3 regions of the Acidovorax temperans genome follow, and region 3 is predicted to be linked to each of the others. Evidence: riboswitches for the same ligand, from Rfam matches in the RefSeq annotation. Region 3 holds a riboswitch; each other region holds the start of a gene.
The links. Region 3 has a riboswitch for cobalamin ahead of bluB (5,6-dimethylbenzimidazole synthase). Riboswitches for the same ligand answer to the same signal wherever they lie in the genome.

Region 1: linked by a shared signal. The riboswitch ahead of cobM (precorrin-4 C(11)-methyltransferase) and the one ahead of bluB (5,6-dimethylbenzimidazole synthase) in region 3 are both predicted to bind cobalamin.
Region 2: linked by a shared signal. The riboswitch ahead of PQV96_RS08280 (TonB-dependent receptor domain-containing protein) and the one ahead of bluB (5,6-dimethylbenzimidazole synthase) in region 3 are both predicted to bind cobalamin.

The regions. Positions count from the first base shown of each region.
Region 1 is NZ_CP117193.1:4,424,188-4,434,295, forward strand. It holds gene PQV96_RS20755 (precorrin-8X methylmutase) at 1-490, opposite strand, end outside; gene PQV96_RS20760 (sirohydrochlorin chelatase) at 487-1,497, opposite strand; gene cobM (precorrin-4 C(11)-methyltransferase) at 1,497-2,303, opposite strand; cobalamin riboswitch at 2,460-2,696, opposite strand; gene PQV96_RS20770 (alpha/beta hydrolase) at 2,712-3,695, opposite strand; gene PQV96_RS20775 (hypothetical protein) at 3,747-4,712, opposite strand; gene lpoB (penicillin-binding protein activator LpoB) at 4,724-5,338, opposite strand; gene PQV96_RS20785 (YcfL family putative periplasmic lipoprotein) at 5,533-5,928, opposite strand; gene PQV96_RS20790 (COG3014 family protein) at 5,972-7,495, opposite strand; gene PQV96_RS20795 (class I SAM-dependent methyltransferase) at 7,832-8,578, opposite strand; gene PQV96_RS20800 (ParB/RepB/Spo0J family partition protein) at 8,884-9,801, opposite strand; gene PQV96_RS20805 (RBBP9/YdeN family alpha/beta hydrolase) at 9,837-10,108, opposite strand, start outside.
Region 2 is NZ_CP117193.1:1,735,285-1,745,392, forward strand. It holds gene hemN (oxygen-independent coproporphyrinogen III oxidase) at 187-1,569, shown strand; gene PQV96_RS08250 (sulfite exporter TauE/SafE family protein) at 1,587-2,324, shown strand; gene PQV96_RS08255 (cyclic di-GMP phosphodiesterase) at 2,641-3,963, shown strand; gene PQV96_RS08260 (sensor domain-containing protein) at 3,996-6,386, shown strand; gene PQV96_RS08265 (sulfite exporter TauE/SafE family protein) at 6,476-7,291, opposite strand; RNA gene ssrS (6S RNA) at 7,370-7,549, opposite strand; gene PQV96_RS08270 (cell division protein ZapA) at 7,720-8,067, opposite strand; gene PQV96_RS08275 (hypothetical protein) at 8,064-8,297, opposite strand; cobalamin riboswitch at 8,348-8,583, shown strand; gene PQV96_RS08280 (TonB-dependent receptor domain-containing protein) at 8,670-10,108, shown strand, end outside.
Region 3 is NZ_CP117193.1:2,213,054-2,223,161, reverse strand. It holds gene PQV96_RS10535 (sodium:proton antiporter) at 1-372, shown strand, start outside; gene PQV96_RS10530 (2-hydroxyacid dehydrogenase) at 387-1,376, shown strand; gene PQV96_RS10525 (DNA recombination protein RmuC) at 1,452-3,302, shown strand; gene PQV96_RS10520 (MFS transporter) at 3,299-4,483, shown strand; gene cbiB (adenosylcobinamide-phosphate synthase CbiB) at 4,473-5,477, shown strand; gene PQV96_RS10510 (aminotransferase class I/II-fold pyridoxal phosphate-dependent enzyme) at 5,481-6,560, shown strand; gene PQV96_RS10505 (cobyric acid synthase) at 6,644-8,263, shown strand; cobalamin riboswitch at 8,286-8,476, shown strand; gene bluB (5,6-dimethylbenzimidazole synthase) at 8,523-9,284, shown strand; gene cobT (nicotinate-nucleotide--dimethylbenzimidazole phosphoribosyltransferase) at 9,379-10,108, shown strand, end outside.

The DNA.
Region 1 (10,108 bases), 2.2 Mb from region 3:
GCACGCCCTCCTCTGCAATCAGGCGGGCCAGCTCGATGAGCGCCGTGGGTGCGTTGCCAATGCCGACGATAGCCCCTTGCAGCAAGCCCAGGCGGTGGGCTTTGCGCATGGCCTGTACGGCACGGGTGGTGTCTTGCTGCTGGGCCTGCAGCACCACGTCCGCATCTGAGATGAACTGGTGGGTGTGCATGCCAAAGTGCGCCAGGCGCGGAATGGACAGGCCTGAGCAGATCATTTCCACATCGGCCACCACCGGGGTGCCGCCGCGCAGCATGGCGGTGATGCCAGCGTGCACGGCCTGCGGGTGAAAGTCCGTGAGACCATTGAAATCGAAGTCCGCATTCGCGTGGATCATGCGGCGCACGATGGGCCACTGCTCTGCGGTGTAGCTGTGCGCCTGGACCTCTGCGTCAATGATGGCAAAGCTATCGTGCTCGATGGCCTGGCCCGCACGCGTGAGCTGTTCGGTGACGGTGTTGATGGTGCTCATGCAGGCTGCCCCTCTGCGTGGACGGGTTGATGGGCAGCATGGGCAGCATGGGCATGTTCGTGATCATGCGCAGGCCCATGGCCGTGCACATGCACCACCGCCTCTGTGGCCGGTGCGTGGGCATGCGTGTGTTCGTGGCTGTGCCCATGGCCCAGGTCGTGGGCAATCTCGCGGTACTTGCAGCCATCGCAGGGCAGCTTGGCGTCGGGCACGCCCGCGCGCAGGTCGGCCACGCGCTGCTCCAGCAGGGCAAAGATTTCTTTTTCAAACCCGAAGTACGAGGCCTCTGCAAACCGCACCTGCGGGTACTGCTGGCGCAGGTGATCCACCTGGCGGGCAATGCGCTGCATGAGCGTGCCGGTGAACAGGTAGTACGGCAACACCACCACCTGCTTCATGCCCAACATCACCTGCCGCTGCACGGCGCGCTCCAGGCGCGGCCAGGTGATGCCGGTGAAGGCCAGGTCCACCAGTTCGTGGTCCGTCTCCTCCATCAGCCAGCGGGCCATCTTGGCAACATCGCCATTGGCCTGGCGGTCAGACGAGCCACGCCCCAGCAACACCACACCGGTGGTGGTGGGGTCGGGCATGTCCAGCTCGCTCATGCACTTGCGCAGGTTGCGGCGCAGCACATCCAGGATGGGGTCGCATGCGGTGAGGTGTGGGCCGTACAAAAACTCAGTGCCGGGGCAGTGCTCGCGGGCGTGTTCGATGGCTTCGGGAATCTCCATCTTCACGTGGCCTGCCGCATTCAGGATGAGCGGTAGCACCAGCACGCGGCGCGCGTTACGCCCGGCTTGCTGCAGGCCATCATGCAGGCTAGGGGCGGCAAATTCGATGAAGCACACCTCAATATTCCAGCCGGGCTGGCGCGTACGCCACTGGGCCACAAAGCGGTGGATTTCGTCGTTGCCCTCGGGCTCGCGCGAGCCGTGGCCGATGAGCAGGATGGTGTCTTCGTGGCGTGCGCCGTGGTGTGTACCGAGGGGCGTGGCTGGGGTTTGCATCAGGAAGTCTCCGTGGGCGTGGCAGGCACACTGGCCTTGCGAAAGCGGTGGGTGAAGCTGGCGTCGTACAGCTTGGACTTGGCAAGCGTGGGCCAGTGGCGCGCACCCAGGTTGGGGCTGGCAATCACCATGGCCTGGCTGACCACCTTGGCGTCGCGGCAGCGCTGGCGGATGTCGGCCAAGGTGCCGCGGATGATGAGTTCCTCACCCGGCCAGCTGGCCTTGTGCACCACCAGCATGGGGGCGTCATCGGCCCAGCCCGCGGCGCGCAGTTGCTCCTGCACCTTGTGCAGCAGGGTGATGGACAGGAAGATGCACAGCGTGCAGTGGTGGCGCGCCAGCTCGGCCAGCGACTCACCTTCGGGCATGGGCGTGCGGCCTTCCACGCGAGTGAAGATCACGCTCTGCGTGACTTCGGGCAGCGTGAAACTCTCCACCGCCGCAGCGGCCGAGGCCATGGCAGAGGACACGCCAGGCACCACCCGCACGGGCACCCCGGCGGCATCGAGCGGCTGCACCACTTCAATCAGCGCGCCATACAAGGCAGGGTCTCCCGTCTGCAGGCGGATGACTACCGCGTGCTGCTGCGCCTGGGCAATGAGCCACGCGGCCATCTGCTCCAGCGTCATGTCCTTGCTGTCGGCAATGGTGCAGCCGGGCGGTGCCCAGCGGGTCACGGCCTCGTTGACCAGCGAACCGGCAAACAGGATGGCTCCCGCCCGCTCAATCAGGGAGCGGCCCTTGACGGTGATGAGCTCCGGATCGCCCGGGCCCGCGCCCACAAACCAGACGGTACCGACCGTCATGGCCGGCGCCAGCCCCAGCTGCCCATGGATGCACCATGACCCGCCAAATGCTGCGCCGCTGGCTCCATCGCCAGCACAAGGAAATTCAACATGAAAACGACCCGGACTGACCCAGACCCCTGCCTCCCCGCAGGTTCTGTGAAATGGGTGGGCACGTGGCTCACCCGCTTGTCGGCCGGTCTCCGGGCTGGCGAGATGTTCCTGCGAATCCTTCCCAGGCTGTCAGAACCCAGTGGACATGCGAAGCAGGCTGAAGGCATGCAGCCTTCTCTCGCTTACCGTTGCGGGGGCAGCTCAGGTTAAGGGCGACTCGTGGTGGGCCGCGCTCTCCTGATTCCCGTTTAACTGTGCCGTTGCAATAACGGCACGAGCACCAACGGGGCGAGTATAGGGCCTGTGAGAATCGGGTCAACGAAAGGTCACGCTGGCGCACAGCCCGCGCTGGGGTGTTCGTCCCCATCCCTCCACAGCGGCCCACACCTGCTGCAAGCCATCCACTTCACCCGCCTGCAGGCCGTGGTTGGCACCGGCCAGGCGCAGCGCGCAGTAGGGTGCGCTGCGGTGTTGGGCACGCTGGGCAAATTGTTGGTAGGCGGCGGGGGGCACCATTTCATCAGCATCACCCCAGGCGTGCAGCACGGGCCATGGGCCCTGCAGCAAGGGTTGTTGCACGGGCCATTGCCACAGGTCGCGCCAGTAGCGCAGGCTGCGCCCCTGCACCACCTGCGTGTCCGCACCAGGCCCGGCCTGGGCACGGCCCAGCGCAGCCCAGTCTGCTGCATGCCCGAGGCGCTCGGCCTGCATCTGGCCGGCATCGCGCGGGTCCAGCCCACTGCCGGCCATCATCACCAGGCCCGCCAGCCCAGCGCCTGCGCTGGCTGCCAGGGAAGGCAGCAATTCCACCCCTTCCGAAATACCCACCAGCAACCACGGCACGTCGGCATGGCTGTGACCTTGCACAGCAGTGACCTGCTGCAGCGCGGCGCGCGCGTGGTTGGCCCATGCAGAAAGGTGATCGGCCTGCACAAAGCGCGCGGGGCAATCGGCCGCTGGCGTGGTATCTGCAGGGTGTACGCCCGGCTTGTGCAGCACAGTCACCTGCGCGTGCAACAGGCCCCGAAAGTAGCGATCAGCGAAGGGCCCCATACCGGCGCAGCCCGAGCCAGGAACGACCACCACGCGGTAGCGCAGGGGTGGCACCAGCGGGCCCCGCTGCAGGGCCCACAGCGCCTCACCGTGTGCCCCTGGCAAGCGCTGCGCAGAGAAGCGTTCAGCGCCACTGGCTGGCGCACCAGGCCCCGGAACCGAGCAGGCTTGCAGGCTGAGCGCAGCCAGAAAAAAGGCCAGCACAAGGCTGGCCTGGGCAACGCCGGGGCGGTGGGGCTGGGTCACCTCAGTAGCGCAGGTCATGCCCACGTTGTGCAACCCGGCCTACCCCGCCCATCACTTGAGGATAAGCACCTGTTCAGGCTGCTGCGGCACTGGCACAGGCTGGGCCTGGCCACCACCAGCGGGGTACCCCATGGGCTGGGGTGGACGCACACCGCGCGAAAGGTGCGCGTCGGTGTAGCCGAGCTGGTTGGCCAGTTGCAGGTACACGTCTTGCGCGAGGCTTTGCGACGTCTCGCGGATGACCTTGGCTCGATTGGGCGGAGCAATGTCGCCACGGGTGGACAGGATCTTGGTGTCGTTGCCTTCACCCTGGGCGGAGAACGCCGCCTTGATCTCGTAGGTCTTGGTGTTGATCAGCGAGAAGTCGGCCAGCAGTTGGAGACCGTACTGGCGTGTGGCGTTGCTGGTGCCCTGGATGGGGTGCAGCGCATCGGTGAAATCGATGCTGGAGACCACGCCAAACAGCACGTAGTCGGCGCCGTTGAACTCGCCCTTCTTGATGCGGGCGATCACGTCGGTGACCTGGGGCTGCGCCTTGGGCGTGGCCATCTTGCCGCCCTGCACCTGGTTGAGCACCTGCTCAGCCTTGGAAGGCTGCGGCGTGCCCGCGTCAAAGCCCTTGCCCTGCACCAGGCGGAAGTAGGTGCCTTGCAGCAAGGCTCCCTTGATGTCGTTGGTGTAGCCACCCAGCTCGCGCTGTTCGATGTAGCTGTAGGTGCCGGCCACGTAGGTGCCGCTGGCCTGCTCGGAGGCCTGCACCGACTGGCTGCCCGAATACGAGCCACCACCGCCGTACATGCCATGGCTGTGGCTGCCGCCCTGGCTGCTGCGGGCGCTCATCTGGGCGCTGCGCTGGTAGGCACCGGCCACGAAATATTCCGACACGCGCTGTGCGTAGGCCAGATCGGTCACGGCAATTTTGGGGGCCGCGTTTTGCGCGAGGGCGCTGCTGCCCCAGGCCAGCGTGGTGGCGGCGACCACGGCCAGGGCCGTGTGCAAGGTGGTTCTGCGTTGCATGGTGTGCTCCGTCACTTCTTGCTCGTTTTGCGAATTTCTTTCTCGTCCTGCCATTCGATCGTGCCTTCCTGCACATCAAACATCTTCAGCGTGAACTTGTAGAACACGTCCTTGGTGGTGTTGTTTTGCTTGACGATGCTGGTCAGCTCGCCTTCTAGCTGGTACTTGGCCGCCGTCATCTGGCCGACTTTGGCGGTGGTGTTCTGCTTGTACAGGCCGCTCTGGTTCTGGCGCTGCAGCTCATCCACGCCTTGCTGCATTTCGTTGATGGAGCGGGTGAAACGCACCTTGCCCGACTTGACCAGCGCGGTCTGGATCGAGTTCATCACGTTGGTCGTGTCGATGTACTCACTGGTCTTGTTCTTGACGGTGGAGATGGTCACCGTGGGGCGGCCCTGGAAGATGCCGGTTTCGAGCAGGCTGCCGGTCATCTTCTCGGCAATCATCTGCAGGTCGGACGAACCGAATTCGTTGGTCACCAGCTCCACGCCCTTGGCGTCGCCATAGTTGACCTGGCGGTCAAAACGCACAGTAGGGGAAGACAGGTTCTGGCAGGCCGACAAGGCCAGGGTGCTGGCAGCAAAGGCCACGATGAGCGCGGTGCGCTGGAAGGTGTTCTTGGTCATGGTTTTGATATCTTTCATAAGACAGGGCGGTTCACACTACCGGAGGCTCTTGAAACTGGCGCTCCCCCGCCGCAGGCAGCCGCGCAAGGGCCTTTGCTGGCCGCGCCGCCCCGCCGCGCTGGCTGCGTCCCCCTCCCACGCGCAGCGTGAGAGAGGGGGAAGGCGCGCAGCGACTCAGGGGGAGCTTCATATCTTCAGCGCGGCTCGACGTTCATTTCCAGGCGCAGGTCCACGGCTGCGCCTGTGGGGGCCACGCTCTTGATGGTTTGCTGGCCCAGGCCCAGCACGGTGAGTTGCTTCCACGACTCGCCATCGCCCACCTGGTTGCCCACGTTGTCCAGCCACTTGAAGCGGTAGAACAGGGTGCGGTCACTGCGCACAGAGCTGGACAGGTCGGCCTGCACCGACAGGATGTCGTTCTTGCGCACCAGGCGCATTTCACGCACGGCGATGCCGTTGGCTTCACCGCGCAGGGCCACTTTCGCGGCCACGGCGGCAGGGGTTGCGGGGTCGTGCTGCTGGGCGCCGGCAGCGCCGGCCAAGCCCATGCAGGCAGCGCACAGGGCGCTCAGGAGGATGCGGTTGGTCATTGAAAAGATTCCTTCAGGCAAATCGTATGAGGGTCGGTGCCCATCAGTTCTTGGCAGCCGGTGTAGGCGCTGCTACGGGGGACTTGGCCACAGGCTTGGCGGGGCGGGTGTTGGCGCGTGGCGCGGGCTTGGCAACAGGAACCGCTGGAGCGGCAGCCTCTACCGGCGCGGCGCTGGCGGGAGCCAGCTTGCCCAGGCTCGCGACGGAACCCATCAGCACGGTGTTTTCGTACAGGCGCAGGGGCACCAGAGCGTACTGGCCGTCGATCTTGACGGGGTCAGGCAGCGCACGGCCGTTCACTGTGACGACGTGCTCACCCGGAGGCAGGTAGCCGCGGGCGATGTAGACACGGCCGGGCAACATGCGCCACATGCGGTCATCGGCCACCTCGGTCGCAGCCGAGGCCACAGCGCCAATCAGGCCACCCACCAGACCGCCACGCTTTTGCAACTCGTTCTGCATCACGCCTTTGGCGATGGCACGGGTCACGCCGCGCAGCACCATGCCGGGCATTTCGTCCTTCAGGGCACGGCGGGCCATCACGTTCACGTCCACCACTTTTTCCAGCTTGAGGTCGGTGCCTGCGGCCGACAGCGTGGTCAGCAGCGGGTCTTTCGAGGGCTCAATCACGGGGTAGGAAATGCTGGCAGTGACCATGCCACGGCCTGTGGGCACGGGGATGGTGAACGCCTTGGGCTTGCGGGCGGGCGCATCACCCGCTTCCACCACGAACAGCACGTCCGTCATGCGCTGGCGGCGCTTCCAGGTGAAGCTGGTGCGGTTGTCCAGGCCGCGCAAACCCTCTTCCAGCACGCCGGTTTCGGGCTTGAGCTCAATCGCCTTGCGGTAGCCGGGAGCGGCCAGGCCAGACTCGCCCAGCACTTCGTACATGAAGCCCGCCAGGTAGTGGCTCAGGGCGTTCTGGTAGCCGTTCTTCAGCGCCAGCACTTCGGGATCGTTCAAGGTTTCCACGGGGTAGCCGTTGAGCTCCTTGCCGCCTGCCGCGGCGCCCTTGGACTTGGCTTCTTCTTCAGCCGCCAGGGTTTCCTTGGAGCGGAACTCGGCAATGATGGCCTCGCGTTCGTGCGTGCGCTTGATGTCGACACGGGCGTTTTCAAAGTCGCCCACGGCCACGCGGTTCATGGCCAGGCGGGTGGTGAGCCACACCTTTTCGTAGTCCTGGCCTTCGTAGTTCTTGAGCCGCTCGCTGATCAGCGCAGCGCCCACCGTGCCCATCAGCTTGGAAGGGTTGGTCTTGGCGGTTTCTTCCCATTCCTTGACCTTGATGTCTGCCAGCAAGAAGGCGTTGGTGCTGTCTTCGTAGCGGCGATCCATGCGCAGCAGCTCGCCCCGCTCCAGGTTGTAGAGCAGCGCGGTCTTATCGTCCTCGGACTTGGCAGAGGCTTCCAGCTGGGCCAAGGCTGCAGGAATGCCGCCGGTGCGGCCTGCCGACTGCACATCGCTGGCCAGCTTGTCGTGGCTTTGCATGCTGGCGCAACCGGTCAAGGCCGCGCTCAAGGTCAATACCCACAGCAGACGGGGGCGAAAGTGCGCAAGAGATTTCATTTTTTTCCTACAAGAACGATGTACGGGATGTCAGAAAGCCCTGCAGCCCCCACCGCACGCTACCAGCCAAAGCTGACGCCAGCCCTGCTGCGCGCACCAAAGCCGGCAGACAAGGTACGGGTTGCGAGCGGTGAAAGGTGAATCGGTGCAACGGTGCGCCCCCTCCCGGTGCGCAAGCGTGTCAGGCAGTCCCCTCAAACTGTGAGTTTTCTGGAAGTTATGTTGGCAAATGTCGCCAAGTGGGAATGTATCAAACCGCTGTGACTTTTCTACAACCCTAGGGGCCCCTCCAAAGGGCTGCACAGTGAGTCTGGCAAAGCACCAATGCCATAGCGTTCACTTACTCTGGCCCCGCAAAGGCAGGCGATAAATCCACACCACACGGCCACCAGGAGCACGCAACTGGGCATGGGGCAACACGCCGGGCACGGCAAATTCCAGGCTCACCAGCCAGGTGCCGGGGGCCATCTCGGCCTGGGCCTTGGCGGCGGCGCGGGCCATGCTTTCGGGCCGCTGGAACAGGTACACCATCTGGTAGCCGCTCCAGTCGGTCTTCCACATATCAGCGCGGCGCACCCGGGCCCAGGGGCAGCGCAACGCGCAGGCCACGCGCAGCGGCCAGCTCCATTCGATGCCATCCAGCGCCACCTGCGGATAGGCGGAGCGCAGCGCCAGCAGGCCGTCACCCAGGCCGCAACCGGCATCCAGTACCCGGGCAGCAGGTGCCAGCGGAGCCTGGGCAGGCAGCGCCTTCAAAGCGTGGCGCGGCGTGGGGAACACGGGCGCATCGCGCCAAGCATTGAGCGGGTACACCAGCAGCAGCAAGGCCAGCGGAACCAGCCAGGCCCAGGCGGGCAACGCCACCCCGCCCACCAGGGCCAGCGAGAGCGGAAACCCGGCAGCGATGAGGCCGCGCCGCCACCAGCTCTCGCCCCACACGCTGGCAGCCGTTCCCAAAAGGCAAGGCAGCAGCAGGGCCCATAGTGGCGCTACCAGGGGCTGTAACACCATGAACAAGAGCCAGGCCGCAGCCCAGGCCAGCAAGGCCGGTAGCGGCCAGGGCAGGCGCAACGTCATGCCCATGCCCCCGCGGTGGCAGGCAGTACCCCGCCCCGGCACGCTGTGGGTGCAGGCAAGGCGGTGCAATGGATGAAGAGGTGGTGCATGGCCGGGGCTGGAAGAAGGCAGTACGACGCTTCTTGCGGCCGCCCTGCAGCGCAGCAGTGTAGGCGGCTTGGCTGCGCAGGCCGAGGGGTTCAGCCCCAGGCAACGGCCCGGCGCGTGGCAAAGTTCACAGTCTGGCCCGGCAGACTGTCAACGCGGGCGCGCAAGGCGGGCGCAAGCCCTGCGGCTGGCCCATCCACGCGAGGCCAAAAAACGAGGGCAGCTCAGCCCCGCAGGCGCTCGATCAGGCCGTTGAGTTCTTCCAGAGAACCAAACTGGATGGCCAGCTCGCCCATGTCCTCCATGCGCCCTGCCCGCTTCACGCGCTTTTTGACGCGCACTTCCACGGCGGCCATCAGCAGGTCTGACAGTTCTTCTTCCACGCGTTTCATGTCGCGCGACTTTTCCTTCTTGGGTTTTTGGGGCACCAGGTTGAATTCGGCACCGATCTTCTTGACCAGGCTTTCGGCTTCACGCACCGACAGCTTCTTGGCCGCGATCTGGTTGCCCGCGGTGATCTGCGCGGCGCGGTCCAGCGCCAGCAGTGCCCGGGCGTGGCCCATGTCGATGTCACCCGCCATGAGCATGGTCTGCACGGGTTCGGCCAGGTTGAGCAAACGCAGCAAATTGCTGGCCGCGCTGCGCGAGCGGCCCACGGCCTGCGCGGCCTGCTCGTGCGTGAGGCCAAACTCGCGAATCAGGCGCTGCAGGCCCTGCGCTTCTTCCAGCGGGTTCAGGTCTTCACGCTGGATGTTCTCGATCAGCGCCATGGCCGCAGCGGCCTCGTTGGGCACCTCGCGCACCAGCACAGGCACTTCCGCCAGTCCAGCCAGGCGAGAGGCGCGGAAGCGCCGCTCGCCCGCGATGATTTCGTACTTGCCCGCGTTCTCTCCGTCCACCAGACGGCGCACCAGAATCGGCTGCATGATGCCCTGGGCCTTGATGGATTCGGCCAGCTCATACAGCGCGCCTTCGTCCATGCGCGTGCGCGGCTGGTACACGCCGGGCACCAGTTCGGTCAGAGGCAGCGAGCTGGGCAAGCCTGCTTGAACGGCCTGGGCCTGCTCGACTTTTTCTTCGACCTTGGGGCCGAGCAATGCTTCGAGGCCACGGCCGAGGCCCTTGGGTTTTTTGGTAACCATGTCTACAAATTCCTGAAAAGTATGCGGACCATCGCTCAAGCGGCAGCCAGTTGCTGCAGCCAGCCATGGCCTTCGGCCCAATCGCCCAGGCCAGATTCCGCATTGATGTGCCCACGTTCGCCGTAATCCACAAAGCGGGCGCCCCAGGCCTGGGCCAGGGCTTCGGCGCGCGTCAGGCTGCAATACGGGTCATTGCGGCTGCCCACCAGCAGGGCGGGGAAAGGCAGCGGCTGGCGCGCGATGGGTGCCCAGCCGTGGATCTGTGCGGCCAGGTCAGGCCGCTCCACATCGCCCGGGGCCACCAGCA
Region 2 (10,108 bases), 480 kb from region 3:
CGCAGAAACCAGTTGGTTGTTCGAGCATATCGTGCTCGACGAGAGAGGCCGAAGTGCCTCGCACAGTGCTTAGAAGCGGATGATATGCATCAAATTGTCGCTCCACCAGCAGTGGGTTCACTTGATTCAGGTCAAGGACGAAGAGGGTAAGGTGCGGCACAGTAACCGAGTACGCAAGGATATCTCATGACCGCTGTTACCCCAGAACTCCTTACCCGGTTTGATGTGCCGGGTCCCCGATACACCTCTTATCCAACGGCAGACCGTTTTGTGGAGGCTTTTGGTCAGGAGGACTATGCCTTGGCGTTGGCCCAAAGGCATTTGGGGACAGGCTCCAAAGCCATGCCGTTGTCGCTGTATGTACACATCCCATTTTGCGAGTCGCTATGCTACTACTGCGCTTGCAACAAGATCATTACCAAACACCATGATCGTGCTGATGTCTATTTGCGGTACCTGAGCCGCGAAATCGACTTGCATACAGCCCAATGTGGTGTGGGGCAGGTGGTTAGCCAGTTGCATCTGGGTGGCGGGACCCCCACGTTCCTGTCTGATGATGGGCTGTGTGAGTTGATGTCCATGCTCAAGCGCAGCTTCACTCTGGCTCCCGGTGGGGAATATTCCATCGAAGTGGATCCCCGCACGGTCAACGCGGAGCGTCTGGCATTGTTGGCAGAGTTGGGTTTCAACCGGTTGAGTTTTGGCGTCCAAGACTTCGACTCTGAAGTCCAAAAGGCAGTACACCGTGTTCAGCCCGCAGAGCAAGTTTTTGCTTTGGTCGAATCTGCACGCACCATCGGGTTTGACTCCATCAATGTGGACTTGATTTACGGCTTGCCACGCCAAACCCCTGAGTCATTTGATCGGACGTTGTCACAGATTGCCCAGCTTCGACCCGATCGCATTGCGTTGTACGCATATGCACATCTGCCTGAGCGCTTCAAGCCCCAGCGTCGCATCATTTCAGCGGAGTTGCCCACAGCAGGTGCCAAAGTCGCCATGCTTTCGCGTTCGCTGGATGCATTTATTGACGCTGGCTATGTATACGTCGGCATGGATCATTTCGCTTTGCCTACTGATGCGTTGGCCATTGCAAAACGGCAGGGGCGCCTGCACCGCAATTTCCAGGGATACAGCACCCAACCCGATTGCGATTTGATTGGGCTGGGCGTGTCAGCGATTGGACGCATTGGGGCGACCTACAGCCAAAACGCCAAGACCCTGGATGAGTATTACGATTTCCTTGACCAGGGTCGCCTGCCAGTCGTTCGGGGGCTGGCATTGAACCGGGATGACTTGGTGAGACGCGCTGCCATCATGGCGTTGATGTGCCAAGGTGAACTGCTGATTGAGCCGATGGAGCAAGCATGGCTGATCGACTTCAAAAAGTACTTTGCTGCTGAACTGGACCGTTTGAAGGACATGGAAACCCAAGGTCTGGTGGAGTTGGGCAGTGAAGGGGTTCGAGTGACCCCCATGGGCTGGTTCTTTGTGCGCGGTATTGCGATGGTCTTTGATCGTTACCTGCAGGCCGATCGCACCCGCGCCCGCTTCTCCCGCATCATCTGAGCAGGGCTACGAACAGCATGTCGGCTACTGTTGCATGGACCGCACTGGTCATGGGTTTGGTAGGAGGAACCCATTGTTTGGCCATGTGCTCAGCTCCGTGCGCTGCGGTGGTGGGGGCTGTACAAAAGCCGGAAGGCTCCGCCGCGCTGGAGCAGCCTGTTCACTGGATGGACAACCCCCGCCGTTCTGCCCAGCCGTGGCTGCGCACCGGGGTTTTTCATGTGGGTCGCATCGTGGGATATGCGGCGCTCGGTGCCATGGCGGCCTGGGCCATGGATAGTTTGGCTTGGATTACACAGCAAACCATGGCGCTTCGGCCCTTGTGGACCCTCACGCACGTGGCCATTCTGGCCTGGGGCTTGATGATGCTGATCCAGTCGCGACAGCCAGCCTGGATCGAACAGGCGGGCCGTTCAGTCTGGGGGCGTGTCCAGCCGCTGCTTGGTTCGTCAACAGGTGTGGCCAGTGCTGGAGCTTTGTGGGCATTCATGCCGTGCGGTTTGCTCTATTCGGCCTTGCTGGTAGCGGCACTCAGCGGCGGGCCGTTGCAGGGTGCTTGGACCATGGCGCTGTTTGCTGTGGGCAGCGGTCTTTGGCTCGTGGGCGGCCCATTGGCTTGGCGGTGGGTACGGCAGCGTTTGGGCTCACTGCGGGGTGACTGGGGCACGCGCATCAGTGGCGCGCTTCTGTGTGGTGTCGCTGTGTGGGCGTTGTGGATGGATTTGGTATACAAACCCTCGCTCTGGTGCCGTTGAGGTGTACATAGGCCTGGCGCCGCAGCGCTTTCAGGACCGAGCGCGTCGAAGGGCGACCATGCGCATGGACATTCGAGCCGCTCCGCATTCCTCTGTGTGGTGAGCCCGCGCTCTGTATACGCCATGAGCATGTCATCTCAGCGAACGTGAACCAATCTTTCCCCTTATACATGAGGCTGTCTGCACTGGGCATGCAAAAGACATTTGCATCCAGGGCGAGACACCAGGTTCCTCAAGGAAGCATCAGAAGTGGTGATAATGGGCCTCAACAATTGTGGTTCTATTGTTACATTTTGCTTCCTATTCCCGGCCTGTTGTGAATACGTTCGTTCTCATCGATATAAGCCAATTGCGTATTGGCATGTATATCCAGTTGGATCTGGGCTGGATGCACCATCCCTTTCCGGTGAGCAGCTTTCGTATTGGTTCGGCAGAGCAGATTGCCACTTTGCGCGAATTGGGGCTCACAAGCGTCAAAGTTCTGCCTAAAAAGAGCGATCCAGAGTTTCGCGATGGGTTACTGGCCACCCCCGCAGATTTATCTGGCAACGCAACTGATGGCTCGGCGGACTCCAGCGGCGCGCCTGCTGAACAGCCCACTTACTCCTCGCCAGGCGAGTCGGCAGCGTTGCGCCGCAGAATGTTGCTTGCAGCTCAGAACGCGTCGCTCCTCGCTTGTGACCGGCGGTTTAGGCAGGCTACCAAGCAATACATGTCGATGGAAAAGCTGGTGGTCCAGCAGCCCCAGCAGGCTCAGGCAGAAGGGCAGTCTTTGGTTGCCGAGTGCGTTACAGACCTTCTGGAAAATGGGGACTCGGCCATTCGCCTTCTTTCCGAGGGGGTAGGAGAACCCGGGGCCTTGCACCCCGTCAATGTGATGGTTCTCAGTCTGCTGCTGGGCAAGGCACTCGGGATGAAGAGCGCCGAGCTTCATGATTTGGGAGTCGCAGCGCTGTTGCATGACATCGGCAAGGTCGGCATGCCGTTGCGCGTCGCTTTTGCCTCACCCGCCATGACGCCAGCAGAGCGTGTGAAGTATGAAAGCCATGTTGCTGCATCGGTCGCTCTTGCCACCCGCATGGGATGGGGCAAGGCAGTCCTCGCGACGATTGCCCAGCACCACGAAATGGTGGATGGCTCTGGGTTCCCGCTGCAAAGGCGTGCTTCGGAGTTGGGGCGTTCCAGCCAGGTGGTGGCTCTGGTCAACCACTACGACCGCATGTGCAGTCCGGTGGGGGGGGGAGGGTTGACCCCCCACGAAACCCTGTCGATCATCTTTGCGCAGCACAAGGCACGTTTCGATTCTGTAGTGCTCGGCGCTTTCATCCGCATGATGGGGGTCTATCCCCCCGGCTCCATCGTGCAATTGGTGAATGACCGTTATGCCATCGTGGCCTCGGTCAATTCCTCGCGCCCCCTGCGCCCTCGGGTGATCGTGCATGACTCGCGCGTTCCCAAAGACGAGGCCCCGATCTTGGACCTGGAGTCCGTCCCTGAGCTGGGTATTCGTCGTAGCTTGAAGCCATCGCAGTTGCCCCGTGATGCGCTGGACTATCTGTCTCCACGCAAGCGCATCTGCTATTTCTTTGAGCGTGCCGTGAACTCCGACGCTCCTGACTCAGAGGCCCAGGCGTCGTGACTTATTCCTTGCCGCAGTCCTGGCTGGACGCGATGCTGGAAGCGGTTTGCCTGGTAGATGAAGCCTCTCTGCTCATTCTTGCCGCCAACCACGCTGTGGCCGAGCTGGTGGGTAAGCCCGTCCACGAATTGGTAAACACGCCCGTTCAAGGCTTGGCAGCCACTCCACAAGACTTTGTGTTTTGGTCTCAGCCGGTGCAGGCCCTGGCAGAAGGCATTCATTCAGAGACCAGCGTGTTGCATGCCAGCGGTGCCCTTGTGCCTGTGGAGCGAAGCGTACGCGGAGTGACCCTCCCAAATGGGGGAGGGGCTCTCCTCCTGACCATGATTGATCTGACGGCTCAACGTTCTACCGAGCGAGAGCTGGAGACTTTGCTATCGGAATTAAGGGCAACCCTGGACTCCGCAGCAGATGGCATGCTGGTGTGCGCCATGGATGGCAGCATTCGAGCTTTCAACCAGCGGTTGGTCAACATCTGGCGCATCCCTGCGGAACTGCTCACGCGACGTGACGATTCGGCAGTTTTTGCGCACATGGCAAAACAGGTGCGTGAGGCAGAGCTGTATTCCGAGCGGTTGCGGGAGATTGCTGCTGATCCGATGCAGGAGAGCTCGGACATCCTTGAACTGACCGAAGGCACCGTGCTGGAGCGCCGCTCGGTACCGCAGTTCAGTCATGGTCTTCCAGTGGGCAGGGTGTATTCATTCCGTGACGTTACGCGTCAGGCGGAAACGCAGGCCCATCTGCGTCTGGCTGCCCGGGTGTTCGAATCCAGTCTCGACGCCATTTTCATCGCAGACAGCCAGCACCGCATCCTGCGCATGAATCCTGGTTGCCTGAAGCTGATTGGCTCGGCAACAGAGTTGCACGTGGGCCAGCCCGCAGTCTCGCTCTTTGAGCTAGAAAGCCCAGCCCGCTGGATGACTGACGTGAAAGCGGGATGGGAAACATCGGGTTTCTGGGAGGGGGAGCTTTGGCTGCCGCGGGTCGGCTTGCCGCCTTGTGCGGTGCAGCTTTCCTGGGTCGTCGTGTACGACGATGGTGGGAAGCTCATGCAGAGCATTGGCTTCATGCGCGATCTGACTGCCCAGCACAACGCACAAAAGCGGATCAAGGAGCTCGCCTACACCGATGTCCTCACGGGATTGCCCAACCGATTGTTGCTGTCACAGCGTGTGGAAACCGCGATTGCGGATGCGCAGGAGCAGTCTGGTGGCTTCGCCGTGTTGTTTTTGGATCTCGATCGTTTCAAGATCATCAACGATTCGCTGGGGCATCCCTTTGGTGACCGGGTTCTTCAGCTGGTGGCGGAGCGACTGCAAACCTGCCTGCGCCAGACCGACATGCTCTGTCGGCTGGGTGGAGATGAGTTCGTGATCTACCTGCATGGAGGAAATGCCACGGTCGCTGAGGGCGTTTCGCGGCGCATTCTGGATGAGATGCTGCGGCCGTTCACGCTGGATGACATGGGCTTCTCCATTCAGTGCAGCATCGGTATTGCGTTGTACCCGCACGATGGCGTGTCACTGGACGATCTGATCAAGCAGGCAGATACGGCCATGTACCGTATCAAGGACCGTGGGCGCGGGAGCTATGGCTTTTACCAACCCCAAATGAATGCCAACTTGCTATCTCGCATGAAGCTGGAGCATTCCATGCGGCAGGCATTGGGATTGGATCGCATGGCTGTGCATTACCAGCCTCAGGTCAATCTGGAGACAGGTCGCATCACGGGTGCCGAAGCCTTGCTTCGGTGGCGGGATCCGGATCTTGGTGCGGTGTCTCCTGCAGTGTTCATTCCTTTGGCGGAGGAGTGTGGCTACATTGTTGCTTTGGGCGCCTGGGTCATGGAGCAGGCCATCCGTCAGTGCGCCAGATGGGTGGAGTTGGGGCACCCCATGGTGGTGTCGGTCAACGTTTCGGCACTAGAGTTCAGGCAGCCTGACTTTATCGATCGGCTGACTGCGTTGCTGGCCACGTACCAGCTCCCGGCTCATTGGCTGGAATTGGAGTTGACGGAAAGCATCCTGCTCCAGGATGCGCATGAGACAGAGCAGCGTCTGAGAGTGCTGGGCGACCTGGGCGTGCGCCTGGCCATTGATGACTTCGGGACGGGGTACTCCAATCTGGGCTACCTCAAGAAGCTGCCCATCCAGAAGCTCAAGGTGGATCAGTCCTTCGTGCGTGGTTTGCCCGAAGATGAGGGCGACCGTGCCATCGTGGGGGCCGTCATCAGCATGGGGCACGCACTGCGCATAGAGGTGGTGGCCGAGGGGGTGGAAACGTTGGCCCAAAAAGAGCTGCTACAGCAAATGGGCTGCGACCAATTCCAGGGTTTTTTGTGTGCCCCGGGCCTTACACCCGAGGACTTGGGTGAACTGCTGCTCAACCCTGAGCTGGTCCAGCAGCGGATTCAGGGTTGATCAGTTCCCCGGCGCTGCGCCCTGGATTGCTGCGCATCGATCGCAGCGAGCCCACCAATGTAGTCAGAGCCCGCGCGGTGGATGACGCATCAGGACGCGAAGGCGCCCTTCCAGAACATGTAGGCGGCCAAGCCGAAGAGCAGGCTGGCAAACACCCGTTTGAGCTTTTTGACCGGAAGGTTATGCGCAGCCTTGGCTCCCAGAGGGGCCGTGAGCACGCTGCAGGTGGCAATGACGCCCAGAGCAGGTAGCCACACGTAGCCCAAAGAACCTGCAGGCAACGAGGTAACCGACTGGCCGCTGATCACATAGCCCACCACGTTGGCCAGCGCGATGGGAAAACCCAGGGCAGCACTTGTGGCAACCGCCTTGTGGATGGGCACGTTGCACCATGTCATGAAGGGCACGCTGACAAAGCCACCCCCCGCACCGACCAGCCCAGACAGAAAGCCGATGAAGCCACCAGCGCCCAGTTGGCCTGCGGTTCCAGGCATTTGGCGTGTGGGAGCAGGCTTCTTGTCCAGAAACATCTGTACGGCTGAGAAACTCACAAACAAGCCAAAGAAAACAGCGAGGAAGCTGCCTTTGAGCAGTGCGAACACACCGAGGCTGGCCACAAAACCGCCCAGCACAATGCCTGGAGCCAGTTTGGTGACGATGTCCCAACGCACGGCTCCACGCTTGTGGTGGGCGCGCACGCTGGATACAGAGGTGAACACGATGGTGGCCATCGATGTGGCAATGGCCATCTTGACGGCCAGGTCCGGTGCCACCTGCCTTGCGTCCAGCAGGTAGGTCAGAAAGGGCACCAGCAGCATGCCGCCACCAATGCCCAAAAGCCCTGCGAGAAAGCCGGTGCACAAACCCAATAAACCCAGCTCAACAATCAGTAGGGGATCCAGCATCGAAGAATCACAGGAGGGGCGTTGAGGAGGGCGTAGAGGCCCCACCTGAGTTGGTGGGTGGGGCCGCCAGCCATGAAGAAGGTGTCTGCGAATGCCACCGGACCGGCATCCTGAACCGGGGGTTCAGGTGGGCGAGGGCAGCCTAACGTTGGGTTCATCTGACGCGAGACGATCACGCTCATCAGGCGATGTACCAAGCCCGTGCTCAGTGAGCATTGGTTCAAGGAAATATAAAGCCCGGCAGCACCGCAGACCCTTGCATTGTAGGCGCTTGGCTATCGCCCTGCAGGCGGATAGGCCAGTACCGTGGCGGGCGTTCGGATCAGGTCGCTGGTGCGTGCCCATCTTCAAGCCCATGGGGCATGACCCCTGTGAGGGTGGCGCGGGGGGGCACCGCGTAGCGATGGCCTCACCCAGCTGGAAGGGAGTTACAACAACTGTCCGTCCTGCCCGAGGGCTTGGTCCAGCCGACTTAGCAAGCTCTGCAGGCGCAATGTATCTTCTTCAGTTGGAGCGACTGCAGAAATGGGTGCACCGGCGGGCGCAGGTTGCGCGGCTGCCTGGGCTGCGGCGGCATCACGGTCGGCCACTTCAAAAGCCAGGTTCAACGCCGCCAACACAGCAATGCGCTCGCGTGCACGCACCTTGCCTGCATCGCGGATTCGGGTCATGGCCGTGTCCACCCGTTCCACGGCGTCCAGCAAACGTGATTCCTGTCCGTCTGGGCAGGCCAGCAGGTAGCTTTGCTGCAGGATTTGGACCTCGATTTGCTTCATTCGGCGTCCTTGTGGACAGGGGTGGCAGGGGCGTTGGCAGGCAGCCGCTCGAGCAGTGCGTCAATCCGGGCGCGAGCCGCGTTCAGGCGCGATTTCAGGGAGTCGCGTTCCTGCGTCAGGGCGCTGACCTGATCTGCCAACAAGGCATTGGTGCGTTGCAACTCGGCGTGGCGCAAGAGCAGGCGCTCGACACGCTCGGCGATCTGGTCGGTGGTGGAGGGTTCAGCCATAGAGATCGCAATTGTAGGGTTGTCTTTTTGGGACGGGGTGCCGCAAGGTTCTAAAATCCGACGGTTGGTGCTCGCAGGCTGGTTCACAGACTGCAGTTCAACGGGAAGCAGAAAGGTAACCCCACCGCCGTGGCAAGCCTCACCTGCGCTGCCCCCGCAACGGTCAGCAGACGGATCGCCCGATCCCCTCTCCATTCACACGCCACTGGGAGCCTTGAACAAGCCCTGGGAAGGCATTGGAGGGTGCTCTGCCAGCCCGGATACCGGCCAACACGGTGGTTGCCAGCGTTGATGAAAGACGCTGCGCAGCCGTATCACCCAGACGCTGGCGGGGAGGCCGGCACGGGTTATTTTGTTGATTGCGTTCCCACCATGAAGTACTTCACACCGCGCGCCCGCACCCAGGCGTTGTCGTTCTTGCGTCCCCGTCCGCTGGCTTTGGCCTGTGCCGGGCTGTGCGCTTTCACGGCCCAGGCCCAGGTCAGCATGGCGGATTCCGCGCTGCTGGCGCAGAACCAGCGCGCGCCCGCCTTGTCTGAAACCGTCGTCGCTGCCACCCGCACGCAGCAGCCTTTGTCCGACCTGGTGGCCGATGTGTCCATCGTGGACCGCGACAGCATTGAACGCAGTGGCGCCACAGGCCTGGGTGATTTGCTGGCCCGTCTTCCCGGGGTGGAAATGTCCCGCAATGGCGGCCCTGGCACGACCACCAGCCTCTTTTTGCGTGGTGCCGAATCACGTTTTACCGCCGTGTACATCGATGGTGTGCGGATGGACTCGCAGTCCACCGGCGGCGCCGCGTGGGAATCCATTCCGCTCGGACTGATTGACCGCATCGAAGTGCTGCGCGGCCCGGCAGGCGCGGTGTACGGCTCCGACGCCCTGGGCGGCGTGATCCAGATCTTTACCAAGCGCGGAGAAAAGGGCTTTGCGCCGTTTGTCTCCGTGGGCGTAGGCAACCGGGGCACCACCAAGCTCGAAGCTGGTGTCAGCGGTGCCAGTGGCACCGTGGACTACGCACTGGGCCTGCTGCGTGACGAGAGCGATGGCTTCAACGCCCGCCCCATCGCTGGCCAGAACCCTGACAAGGATGGCTACCGCAATACCGCCGGCAATGCCCGCGTGGGCGTGCAGCTCAACAGCGTGCACCGCCTCGAAGGCACGCTGATGGTGGGCGACACCAACAGCGGCTACGACAGTGGCCTGGGCAAGGATGACCGCGCCCTGCGCACCATGCATGCGCTGGGCCTCAATTGGCAGGCACAGTGGAGCAGCGCCTACAAAACCAAGTTCAGCGTGACCGATTCGCGCGACGAATACGAAACCAAGCCCTCGGTCTACCTGTCGGACACGCGCCTGCGCGGCTACCTGTTCCAGAACGAATGGCGCGAAGGTGCGCACTTGGTCACAGCCGCGCTGGAGCGCCGCGAAGACCACCTGGAGAACAACCCCATCGACCGCGACCGCTCGCAAAACGGTGTGGCGCTGGGCTATGGCTATAACGCCGGTGGGCACACGGTGCAGGTCAACGTGCGCCACGACGAAGACAGCGAGTTTGGTGGCAAGGGCACCGGCAGCGTGGCCTATGGCTACGCCATCACGCCCCAGTGGCGCGCTACGGCATCGGTGGGCACGGCCTTCCGTGCGCCCACGCTGTACCAGCGCTTCAGCCAGTACGGCGTGGCTTCTCTGAGCCCTGAGACGGCGCGCAACGCCGAACTGGGCTTGCGCTATGCCCAGGGCAGCAGCAGCTTCTCGGTGGTGGCGTTTCGCAACCGGGTGCGTGACCTGATTTCGTTCGCCGGGGCAGG
Region 3 (10,108 bases):
GGCCCCTTCGGCGCCATCGTGGCGGCCGTCACGCGGCCCGATGGTTCGCCCGACCCGGCCATGTACTTCTGGGCCACAGGCGCGCTCAGCTCGTTCCTCGACAACGCGCCCACCTACCTCGTGTTCTTCAACACCGCCGGTGGCGACCCTGCCGTGCTGATGACGACCCTGGCGCCCACGCTGGCCGCCATTTCGGCCGGGGCCGTGTTCATGGGCGCCAACACCTATATCGGCAATGCACCCAACCTCATGGTCAAGGCCATTGCGGAAGACCGAGGCGTGAAGATGCCCAGCTTCTTCGGCTACATGCTGTGGTCGGGCGGCATTCTGGTGCCGCTGTTCATCGTGATGACGTTCATCTGGTTCCGGTGACCGGGAGATTGAATATGAGCAAACCCCGCATCCTGGTCGCCCGTGCGATCTTCCCTGACATCGTGGACCGTCTGCGCGAGCATTTCGACGTGGAAGACAACCCGCATGACGCCATCTGGTCGCCGCAAGAGCTGGCCGAGCGCCTGGCCGACAAGGACGGTGTGCTCACCACTGGCAGCCAGCGTGTGGATGCCGCGCTGCTGGCCGCCGCGCCACGCCTCAAAATCTGCGCCAACATGGCCGTGGGCTACAACAACTTTGATGTGGACGCCATGACCGCCGCCGGCGTGCAGGGCACCAACACGCCCGATGTGCTGACCGAGACCACGGCCGACTTCGGCTTTGCATTGCTCATGGCCACGGCCCGCCGCATGACCGAGAGCGAGCATTACCTGCGCGCCGGAAAGTGGACCAAGTGGAGCTACGACATGTTTGCGGGCAGCGACATCCACGGCAGCACGCTGGGCGTCATCGGCATGGGGCGCATCGGGCAGGGCATTGCCAAGCGCGGCGCGCACGGTTTTGGCATGAAGGTGATCTACCACAACCGCTCACGCCTCGCCCCCGCGTTGGAGGCCGAATGCAAGGCCACCTACGTGGGCAAGGAAGAGCTGCTGCGCACGGCAGACCACGTGATGCTGGTGGTGCCCTACAGCGCGGCATCGCACCACACCATTGGCGCGGCCGAGCTGGCGCTGATGAAGCCCACGGCCACCCTCATCAACATTGCGCGCGGCGGCATCGTGGACGATGCGGCGCTAGCCGTGGCGTTGCGTGAGCAGCGCATTGCCGCAGCGGGCCTGGATGTGTTTGAGGGTGAGCCCAAGGTACACCCCGATCTGCTCACCGTGCCCAACGTGGTGCTCACCCCGCACATCGCCAGCGCCACAGTGCCCACGCGCCGCGCCATGGCCAACCTGGCGGCAGACAACCTGATCGCGTTCCTGGGCGGGCGTGGCCCGCTCACCCCCGTCAACCAGCCCGTGCCCGGCTTGCGTGCCTGAGCTGTTTTGAGTGAAATTGGCCTCCAGTGCTTATGCATCAAGCGCTGGCAGCTATTAAAAACATAGTAACCTGCCTTGACTACCGATACCCTCGTTTTGCTGGCCGCTGTGGCCCTGGTGCTGGTTTTGCTCGTGCTGATCCTGCTGCGCCGCCCGCGGGTCGATCTGCCGCCCGAGTGGCTGGCCCGCCTGCAGGCGCTGGAGCAAACCGCGCAAGCCACCCAGCTTGCCGTGGCCAAAAACGATGGCGCGATGGACGGCATGGGCCAGCAACTGCGCGGCTTTACACAAACCACGCAGACCATGCTGGAAGGCCTGCGCGGCGCGGTAGACGAGCGCCTGGCGCAGGCCGTGGCCGAATCGCGCAATGGCCGCGCCGAGCTGCTCAGCGCCTTCACCGGGTTTGAGGGCCGTCTGGAGCAACGCTTCACGGCGTTTGACAGTGCCTTGACCCAGCGCCAGGCCGCACAAGACGCCGCCCTGGCCCAGCGCTTTGACGCCCTGCAACTGGCCGTGGCCAGCCGCCTGGAAGAAAGCAGTAAGGCGCTGCTGGCCCACCTGGCGCAAGGGCAGGCCGATGCAGCGGTTGCGCGCAAGGAGCTGTCAGACACGCTCACCGGCTTTCGCGCCGAGCTGACCACCACCACGACGGCTTTGGCCGCCGAAAGCGTCAAGTCCCGCGAGACCATGGCCGAGAGCACAGCGCTGTTTGAAAAGCGCATTCAAGAGCGCTTTGAGGCCCTGCAGGCCGCCACGCGGCTCACGCTCGATTCGCTCAAGGGCGACATCCAGACGCAACTGGGCGCCATGTCCACCGCGCTCAAAGACCAGCTCGAAGCCAATGGCTTTCAGATCAAGAACCAGTTCTCGGTGCTGCAGGACGCCGTCTCGCAGCAACTGGTGGGCATGGTGCAGGGCAGCCAGCAAAACGCTGAGCAACTGCGCACCGCGCTCAACGAACGCCTTGCCGCCATCCAGGCCGACAACGCCACCAAGCTGGAAGAAATGCGCCGCACGGTGGACGAAAAGCTGCACGCCACGCTCGAGCAGCGCCTGGGCGAATCTTTCAAACTCGTCAGCGACCGGCTCGAACAGGTGCACAAGGGCCTGGGCGAGATGCAGACCCTGGCGGGCAGCGTGGGCGACCTGAAGCGCGTGATGACCAACGTGAAGACGCGCGGCACGTGGGGCGAAATGCAGCTGGGCGCCATCATCGACAACGTGCTCACGCCCGACCAGTACGCACGCAACGTCAAGACCGTGCCGGGCAGCGACGAGCTGGTGGAATTTGCCATCCGCCTGCCAGGCAAGCGCGAAGAAGAGCCCGTGTGGCTGCCCATCGACTCCAAATATCCCGTGGAGCAATACCAGCGCCTGCTAGATGCGCAAGACGCGGCAGACAAGGCGGCCATCCAGTCGGCAGGCAATGCGTTTGAAAGCTCCATCAAGCTCGAGGCGAAAAAGATCTTCGCCAAGTACGTCTCGCCGCCGCACACCACCGACTTTGCGGTGCTCTACCTGCCCACCGAAGGCCTGTTTGCCGAAGTCATGCGCCGCCCCGGCCTGGTCGAAGCCGTGCAGAACGACTGCCGCGTGATGATTACCGGCCCCGCCAACCTGGCCGCCATGCTCAACAGCCTGCAAATGGGCTTCAAGACGCTGGCGATTGAAAAGCGCTCGTCCGAGGTGTGGAGCCTGCTGGGCGTGGTCAAGACCGAGTTTGTCAAGTTTGGTGATGTGGTGGAGGCTACCAAGAAGTCCATCGACGCCGCCGCCAAGAAGTTTGACGAGGTGGGCGTGCGCACCCGCGCCATCCAGCGCAAGCTGCGCGATGTGCAGGAGCTGCCCGCGCCCGACGCCGCAACGTCTTCCGCAGTACCTGGCGCCACGGCATCGCTGCTGGGCCTGGAGGACGACGCCCCGTGAACATGGCGCTGGCCCGCCTGATTGCCGGGCAGATTTTTCTGCACGCCTGCATGACGGGCATGCGCATGGCCACGCCGCTGCTGGCGCTGCGCGAGGGCTACAGCGCCGCTGCCGTGGGGGTGCTGCTGGCGCTGTTTGCGCTCACGCAGGTGTTTCTGGCGCTGCCTGCGGGGCGTTACGCAGACCGGCATGGCCTCAAGCGCCCCGTGGGCATTGCGGTGGTCATGGCGTGTGCGGGGGCAGGACTTTCGCTGATTTTTCCGGTGTTTTCGGTGATGTGCCTGTCGGCTCTGATGACGGGCGGTGCCACAGGCTTGGCCATCATTGCGCTGCAACGCCATGTGGGCCGCGCTGCGCATGACACCACCCAGCTGCGCCAGGTGTTCAGCTGGCTGGCCATTGGCCCGGCGGTGTCCAACTTCATCGGGCCATTTTTTGCGGGGCTGATGATTGACCACGCGGGCAGCACTGCGGGCAGCACCGAGGGGTACCGCGCCGCGTTTGCCTTACTGGCCGTGCTGCCTTTAGCCACCTGGTTCTGGGTGCGCCACACCGAAGAATTGCCGCCCGTGATCGCCGCTGCCGGCGGCCCGCCCCAGCGCTCGTGGGATCTGCTCAACGAGCCTGCGTTTCGCCGCCTCATCATCGTGAACTGGGTGCTCTCTTCCTGCTGGGATGTGCACACCTTTGTGGTGCCGCTCATCGGGCACGAACGGGGGCTGTCGGCCTCGGTCATCGGTTCCATCCTGGGTGCGTTCGCTGTGGCCGCGGCCGTGGTGCGGCTGCTGCTGCCGCTGGTGGCCAAGCATGTGCGTGAACACGCCGTGGTGGCGGGCGCCATGGTGGTCACGGCCGTGTTATTCGGGGTGTACCCGGTCTTGCCATCGGCCCTGGCGATGGGCTTGTGCTCGGTGCTGCTGGGCTTTGCGCTGGGCTCGGTGCAGCCCATGGTCATGAGCCTGCTACACCAGATCACGCCCGAGCATCGCCATGGCGAAGCCCTGGGCCTGCGGCTCATGGCCATCAACGCGTCCAGCGTGGTCATGCCCATGCTGTTCGGCACGGCAGGTGCCGTCATTGGGGTGGCGGGCGTGTTCTGGGTGGTGGGTGCCACTGTGGGGGCATGTGCACGCACCGCATGGCGCATGAATGTGGAGGAGGGCAGGGCGCATGGCAGGTAGTTGGCTCAGCGCTGGGGGCACGCCGGGCCTGGCGTGGGCGCTGGTGTGCGCGCTGGCGCTGGGCTTGGCCTTGCTGGTGGATTGGTACCTGGGCGAGCCACCGGTGCGCCTGCACCCTGTGGTGTGGATGGGGCGCTACCTGGGCTGGGCCGGGCCGCACATTGCGCCGCTGACCACGGCGGACCCCCCGCGCCACGCACAAAAACGCCGTTCTTTCTGGCTGGGCGCGCTGGCGTGGTGCACCGGGGCCGGTGCCACAGGCGCGTTGGCCTGGTGGCTGCAAAGCCAGTTGCAGCAAGCGCCCTGGTGGCTGGCGGCTCCCTTGCTGGCAGTGCTGCTCAAGCCCCTGCTGGCGTGGCGCATGCTGCGCGATGAAGTCTTGGCGGTGGAACGGGCGCTGGCCCGCTCGCTGCCCGAGGGGCGCGAACAACTGGCCCGCCTGGTCAGCCGCGACGTGAGCCAGCTCACCCCTGCCGAGGTGCGTGAATCGGCCATCGAATCGCTGGCCGAAAACCTCAACGATTCGGTGGTGGCGCCCGTGTTCTGGTTCGTGCTGCTGGGCCTGCCCGGTGCGGCCATCTACCGTTTTGCCAACACGGCCGATGCCATGTGGGGCTACCCCGGCAGTCGGGGCGCGCGCTACTGGCAATGGGCAGGCAAGTGGGCCGCACGGGCTGACGATGTGCTCTCGTGGCTGCCCGCGCGCATCACCGCGCTGCTGCTGGCCGCACTGCATGGCGGCTTGCCCGCCCGGGCGCTGGCCAAAGAGGCGCGCAAAACCCCATCGCCCAACAGCGGCTGGCCCATGGCCGCCATGGCCCTGGCGCTGGGTGTGCGGCTGGCCAAGCCGGGGGTGTACACCTTGCACCCGGGCGGGCATGCGCCGGGCCCGCTGCACACGCAGCGCGCTGCAGCTTATGGGGAAAAAGTGGTTCTGACGCTTATTCCATCAGCGCTGGCAGCTCTTGTTTTAATAGCGATGGCCGGAGGTTGAGGCATGCTGACCCTTCCATCCATCCCGCTGGGCGTGCATGGTGGCCCGGACGCGCTGGGCGTGCCGGTGCATGATTTTTCCACCAACAGCAATGCGTGCGGCCCATGCCCTGCCGTGCTGGATGCACTGCAGCAGGCCGATGCCACGCGCTACCCCGACCCCGCCTACACCGCCCTGCGCGCCGCGCTGGCCGCGCTGCATGGTGTGACGCCCGATCGCATCGTGGTGGCGGGTAGCGCGTCTGAGTTCATCCACCGTATCACCACCTGGGCACGGCTGCACGGCTGCACCCAGGTGCAGCTGCCGCCCCACAGCTACGGTGACTACGCCCAGGCGGCCCAGGCCCATGGGCTGGCGGTGTTGCGACGCAGTGCCAAGGCTCTGGTGGGCATGGAGGGTACGGACGCTGCCGCACCCGCCACCTTGCACTGGGCCTGCGAGCCCGCCAGCCCGCTGGGCACGGTGGACGGTGTGCTGTCTGCATGGCACGGCCCCACGCCGCCCGGCAGCGTGCGGGTGCTGGACTGTGCCTACCGCCCGCTGCGGCTCGCGGTCAACAGCACAGATCCGGCGCTACCTGCATCCGCGTGGCAACTGTGGTCGCCCAACAAATCCCTGGGCTTGACGGGCGTGCGTGCTGCCTACGCCGTGGCCCCTGCAGGCGCAGAGGGCACAGTGCTGGCGCTGCAAGGCCTGGCGGCATCCTGGCCCGTGGGCGCACATGGCGTGGCCTTGTTAGAGGTCTGGGCCACACCGGCCGTGCAGCAATGGGTGGCAGACTGCTTGCCTACCCTGCGCAGCTGGAAAGACCGGCAAATGGCCCTGTGTACCCAACTGGGCTGGTCCGTGGTGCCCGGCAGCCTGGCCAACTACTTTGTCGCCACCTTGCCCACAGCACAGTGCGCGGGTGACTCCAGCGCGCAAACAGCCAGCCTGCTGGCCGCGCTGCGCCAACATGGCATCAAGCTGCGCGACTGCACCTCGTTTGGCTTGCCTGGTGCCGTGCGCCTGGGTGTACTGCCGCCCGCGTCGCAGGATGCCTTGCGGACTGCGTGGCAGGCGATGCACGTTGGAGGCCCGTAGGCCGCACCTTTGGAACGAACATGAATGCACCGATGAACACTCCCGTGACTGCTCCGCCCGCCCATCCGCTGGCCCGCTGCGTGATGGTGCTGGGCACCACCAGCGGCGCCGGCAAAAGCTGGCTTACCACCGCGCTGTGCCGCTACTACAGCAACCTGGGCCTGAAGGTGGCGCCGTTCAAGGCGCAGAACATGAGCAACAACGCCCGCGTGGTAGCTGCCCCCACGCTTGCCACTGCGTCTGCTGCGCTGCCCCCCGAGGGGGCGCACCCCGCCTTGGGGCGGCCCGGCGGCGGGGTGGCAGGCATCGAAGGCGCCTGGGGCGAGATCGGCTCGGCGCAGTATTTCCAGGCCTTGGCTGCGCGCGCCGTGCCTGAAGTGCGCATGAACCCGCTCCTCCTCAAGCCCGAGGCCGACACGCGCAGCCAGGTGGTGCTGATGGGTCAGGTGAGCGCCGAGCTCACCGCGCTGCCCTGGCGCGGCCGCAGCCAACTGGTGTGGCCGCAGATTGCCGCCGCGCTTGATGCGCTGCGCGCCGAGAACGACGTGGTAGTGATCGAGGGCGCGGGTTCGCCCGCCGAGACCAACCTGCACGCCAGCGACATCGTGAACATGCGCGTGGCGCGCCACGCCGGTGCGCGCTGCCTGTTGGTCACCGACATCGACCGGGGCGGCGCTTTTGCCCACCTGTATGGCACCTGGGCGCTACTGCCCGAGGACGAGCGGGCGCTGATCCACGGCTTCGTGCTCAACAAGTTCCGGGGCGATGCCAGCCTGCTCGCGCCCGCGCCGCAGCACCTGCAGGAGCGCACCGGCGTGCCCACCGTGGCCACCATTCCCATGCAGTGGCACCACGGCCTGCCCGAGGAAGACGGTGTGTTTGATATGACCCCCACGCTCGGCACTGGCGTGTCCTCGCTGCCCCCCGAGGGGGCTCTCGCGGCTAGGGGCGGCCCGTCGCCGCTCAATCGACCGCACACCACGCCCGGCGCCGTGCACACCACCGTGGCCGTGGTGGCCTACCCGCGCATCAGCAACCTCGATGAATTCCAGCCGCTCAAAAACGTGCCCGGCCTGCGCCTGCAATGGGTGCGCAGCCCGGCCGATGTGGCAGGCCTGCGGCCAACGGACTGGATCGTGCTGCCCGGCTCCAAAGCCACCGCCGCCGACCTGGCCTGGCTGCGCGCGCAGGGGCTGGACCAGTCCATCGCTGCGCACGCGGGGCAGGGCGGCACCGTGCTGGGTGTGTGCGGCGGCCTGCAGATGCTGGGCGAGGCGCTGATCGACCCCGAGGGCATCGACGGCAACGCTCCCGGCCTGGGCCTGCTGCCCCTGGTCACCGTGTTCGAGCCTGCCAAGACCGTGCAGCGCACCAGCGCAGCCTTCGGGCAGCTCACGGGTGCCTGGGCGCCGCTCTCGGGCGTGGCTGCCTGCGGCTACGAAATCCACCACGGCCAGACCGCCCAGCACCCCGCCATGGCCGCCAAGGGTGATGTGGCGCGCGAGGTCATGCCCGGTATTGCCTGGCAGAACCCGGCGGGCAATGTGCTGGGCGTGTACCTGCACGGTTTGTTCGAGGACGCCGCCGTGCTGCACGCCCTGTTTGGCGCCCAGGCCCCCACGCTCGATACCGTGTTCGACGGCCTGGCCGATGGGGTGGCCCGGCACTTCGACCCGGGCGTGCTGGACGCGCTGATCGCGTAAGAAATACGCGGTTCACCGGCTGCTATCATCCCCGCCCTCAGGTGCCCAATGCGATGACGCAAAGGGAGAATCGGGAAGGCGGTGCAACTCCGCCGCGTGCCCAACGCTGTAAGGACGATGCCGCCCGCTGAATGCCACTGGTCGCCAAGGCCGGGAAGGTGCGGGGGCCAGATGACTCCAAGCCAGAAGACCGGCCTGAGCCATTTTTGGCGCTGCAAGGCCGGGCAGCGCTGCCACTATTCACGCACAGGGGACTGCCATGAATACCAGCGCAGTGGCGCAAGCCACGCCCAGCGCGCACGCCTTCACGCAACAAGCGCGCGACGCCATCTACCACGCCATCTTTTCACGCCGCGACGTGCGCGGGCAGTTTTTGCCCACGCCGGTGCCTGACGAGGTGCTCAGCCGCATCCTCACCGCCGCGCACCACGCGCCCTCGGTGGGCTTCATGCAGCCCTGGAACTTTCTCGTGGTGCGTTCGCCAGACACCAAGCGCCGCGTGCAGGGTGCCTTTGCCAAGGCCCACGCCGAGGCCGCCGGCATGTTCGAGGGCGACAAACGTTCCACGTACCAAAAGCTCAAGCTCGAAGGCATCATCGAGTCGCCCGTCGGCATCTGCATCACCTGCGACCGTGAGCGCACCGGCCCCGTGGTGGTGGGCCGCACCCACATGAAGACCATGGACCTGTACAGCAGTGTCTGCGCCGTGCAGAACCTGTGGCTGGCCGCGCGCGCCGAAGGGTTGGGTGTGGGCTGGGTCAGCATCTTCCACCAGGCCGACCTGCAAGAGGCGCTGGGTATTCCCAAGGGCATCACCCCCATTGCCTACCTGTGCGTGGGCTACGTGAGCCACTTCCACGCCAAGCCCGAGCTGGAAACCGCTGGCTGGCTGCCGCGCCTGCCCATCGAAGACCTGGTGTACTTCGACCAATGGGGCCAGCGCGACGACCAACAGCCGCTCATTGCGCACTTGCAGCGTGACCAGGCCGCCGCCCAGCGCGGGCGGGAAACCATCGCCTGACCTTGCCGCCGCGCCCTTGCTTGACGCGCAACGCCGTTGATTTGCGCGGGCCTGCGAGTGCGGGCCGCGCTTCCCTGTTGAAAGTTGAAAAGCCATGAATGCCCACCTGCCCCTGATTGCCGACATCGCCGACCCGCAACTCACCCAGGCCCTGCAACACAAGCTGGACCACAAGACCAAACCCCTCGGTTCGCTGGGCCGCCTGGAGCAGCTTGCGCTGCGCCTGGGCCAGATCCAGGGCACCGCATCCCCCCGGCTGGAGCAGCCGCAAATGGTCGTTTTCGCAGGCGACCACGGCCTGGCCGCGCGCGGCGTCTCGGCCTTTCCGAGCGACGTGACCTGGCAGATGGTGGAGAACTTCCTCGCCGGTGGCGCCGCCGTCAGCGTGCTGGCGCGCCAGCATGGCCTGGCCCTCACGGTGGTGGACTGCGGCGTGGCGCGCGACATTGCTCCGCGCGAAGCCGCCCCCGGCCAGCCGAGCCTGCTGCTGCGCAAGGTGGCCCCCGGCACGAATGACGCAAGCCAAGGCCCAGCCATGAGCACCGACCAATGCGTGCAGGCGCTGACCAACGGAATGGAACTGGTGCGCGACCTGCCGGGCAATGCGCTGCTGCTGGGTGAAATGGGCATTGGCAACACCTCGGTGGCCTCGCTGCTGCTGGCGCGCCTGTGCGGCCTCTCACTGGCCGAATGCACCGGCGCGGGCACCGGGCTGGACGCCGCAGGCATTGAACGCAAACGCGCCGTGCTGCAACAGGCGCTGGACGTGAATGCCGCCGCCACCACGCCGCTCGACGCGCTGGCAGCGCTCGGCGGCTACGAAG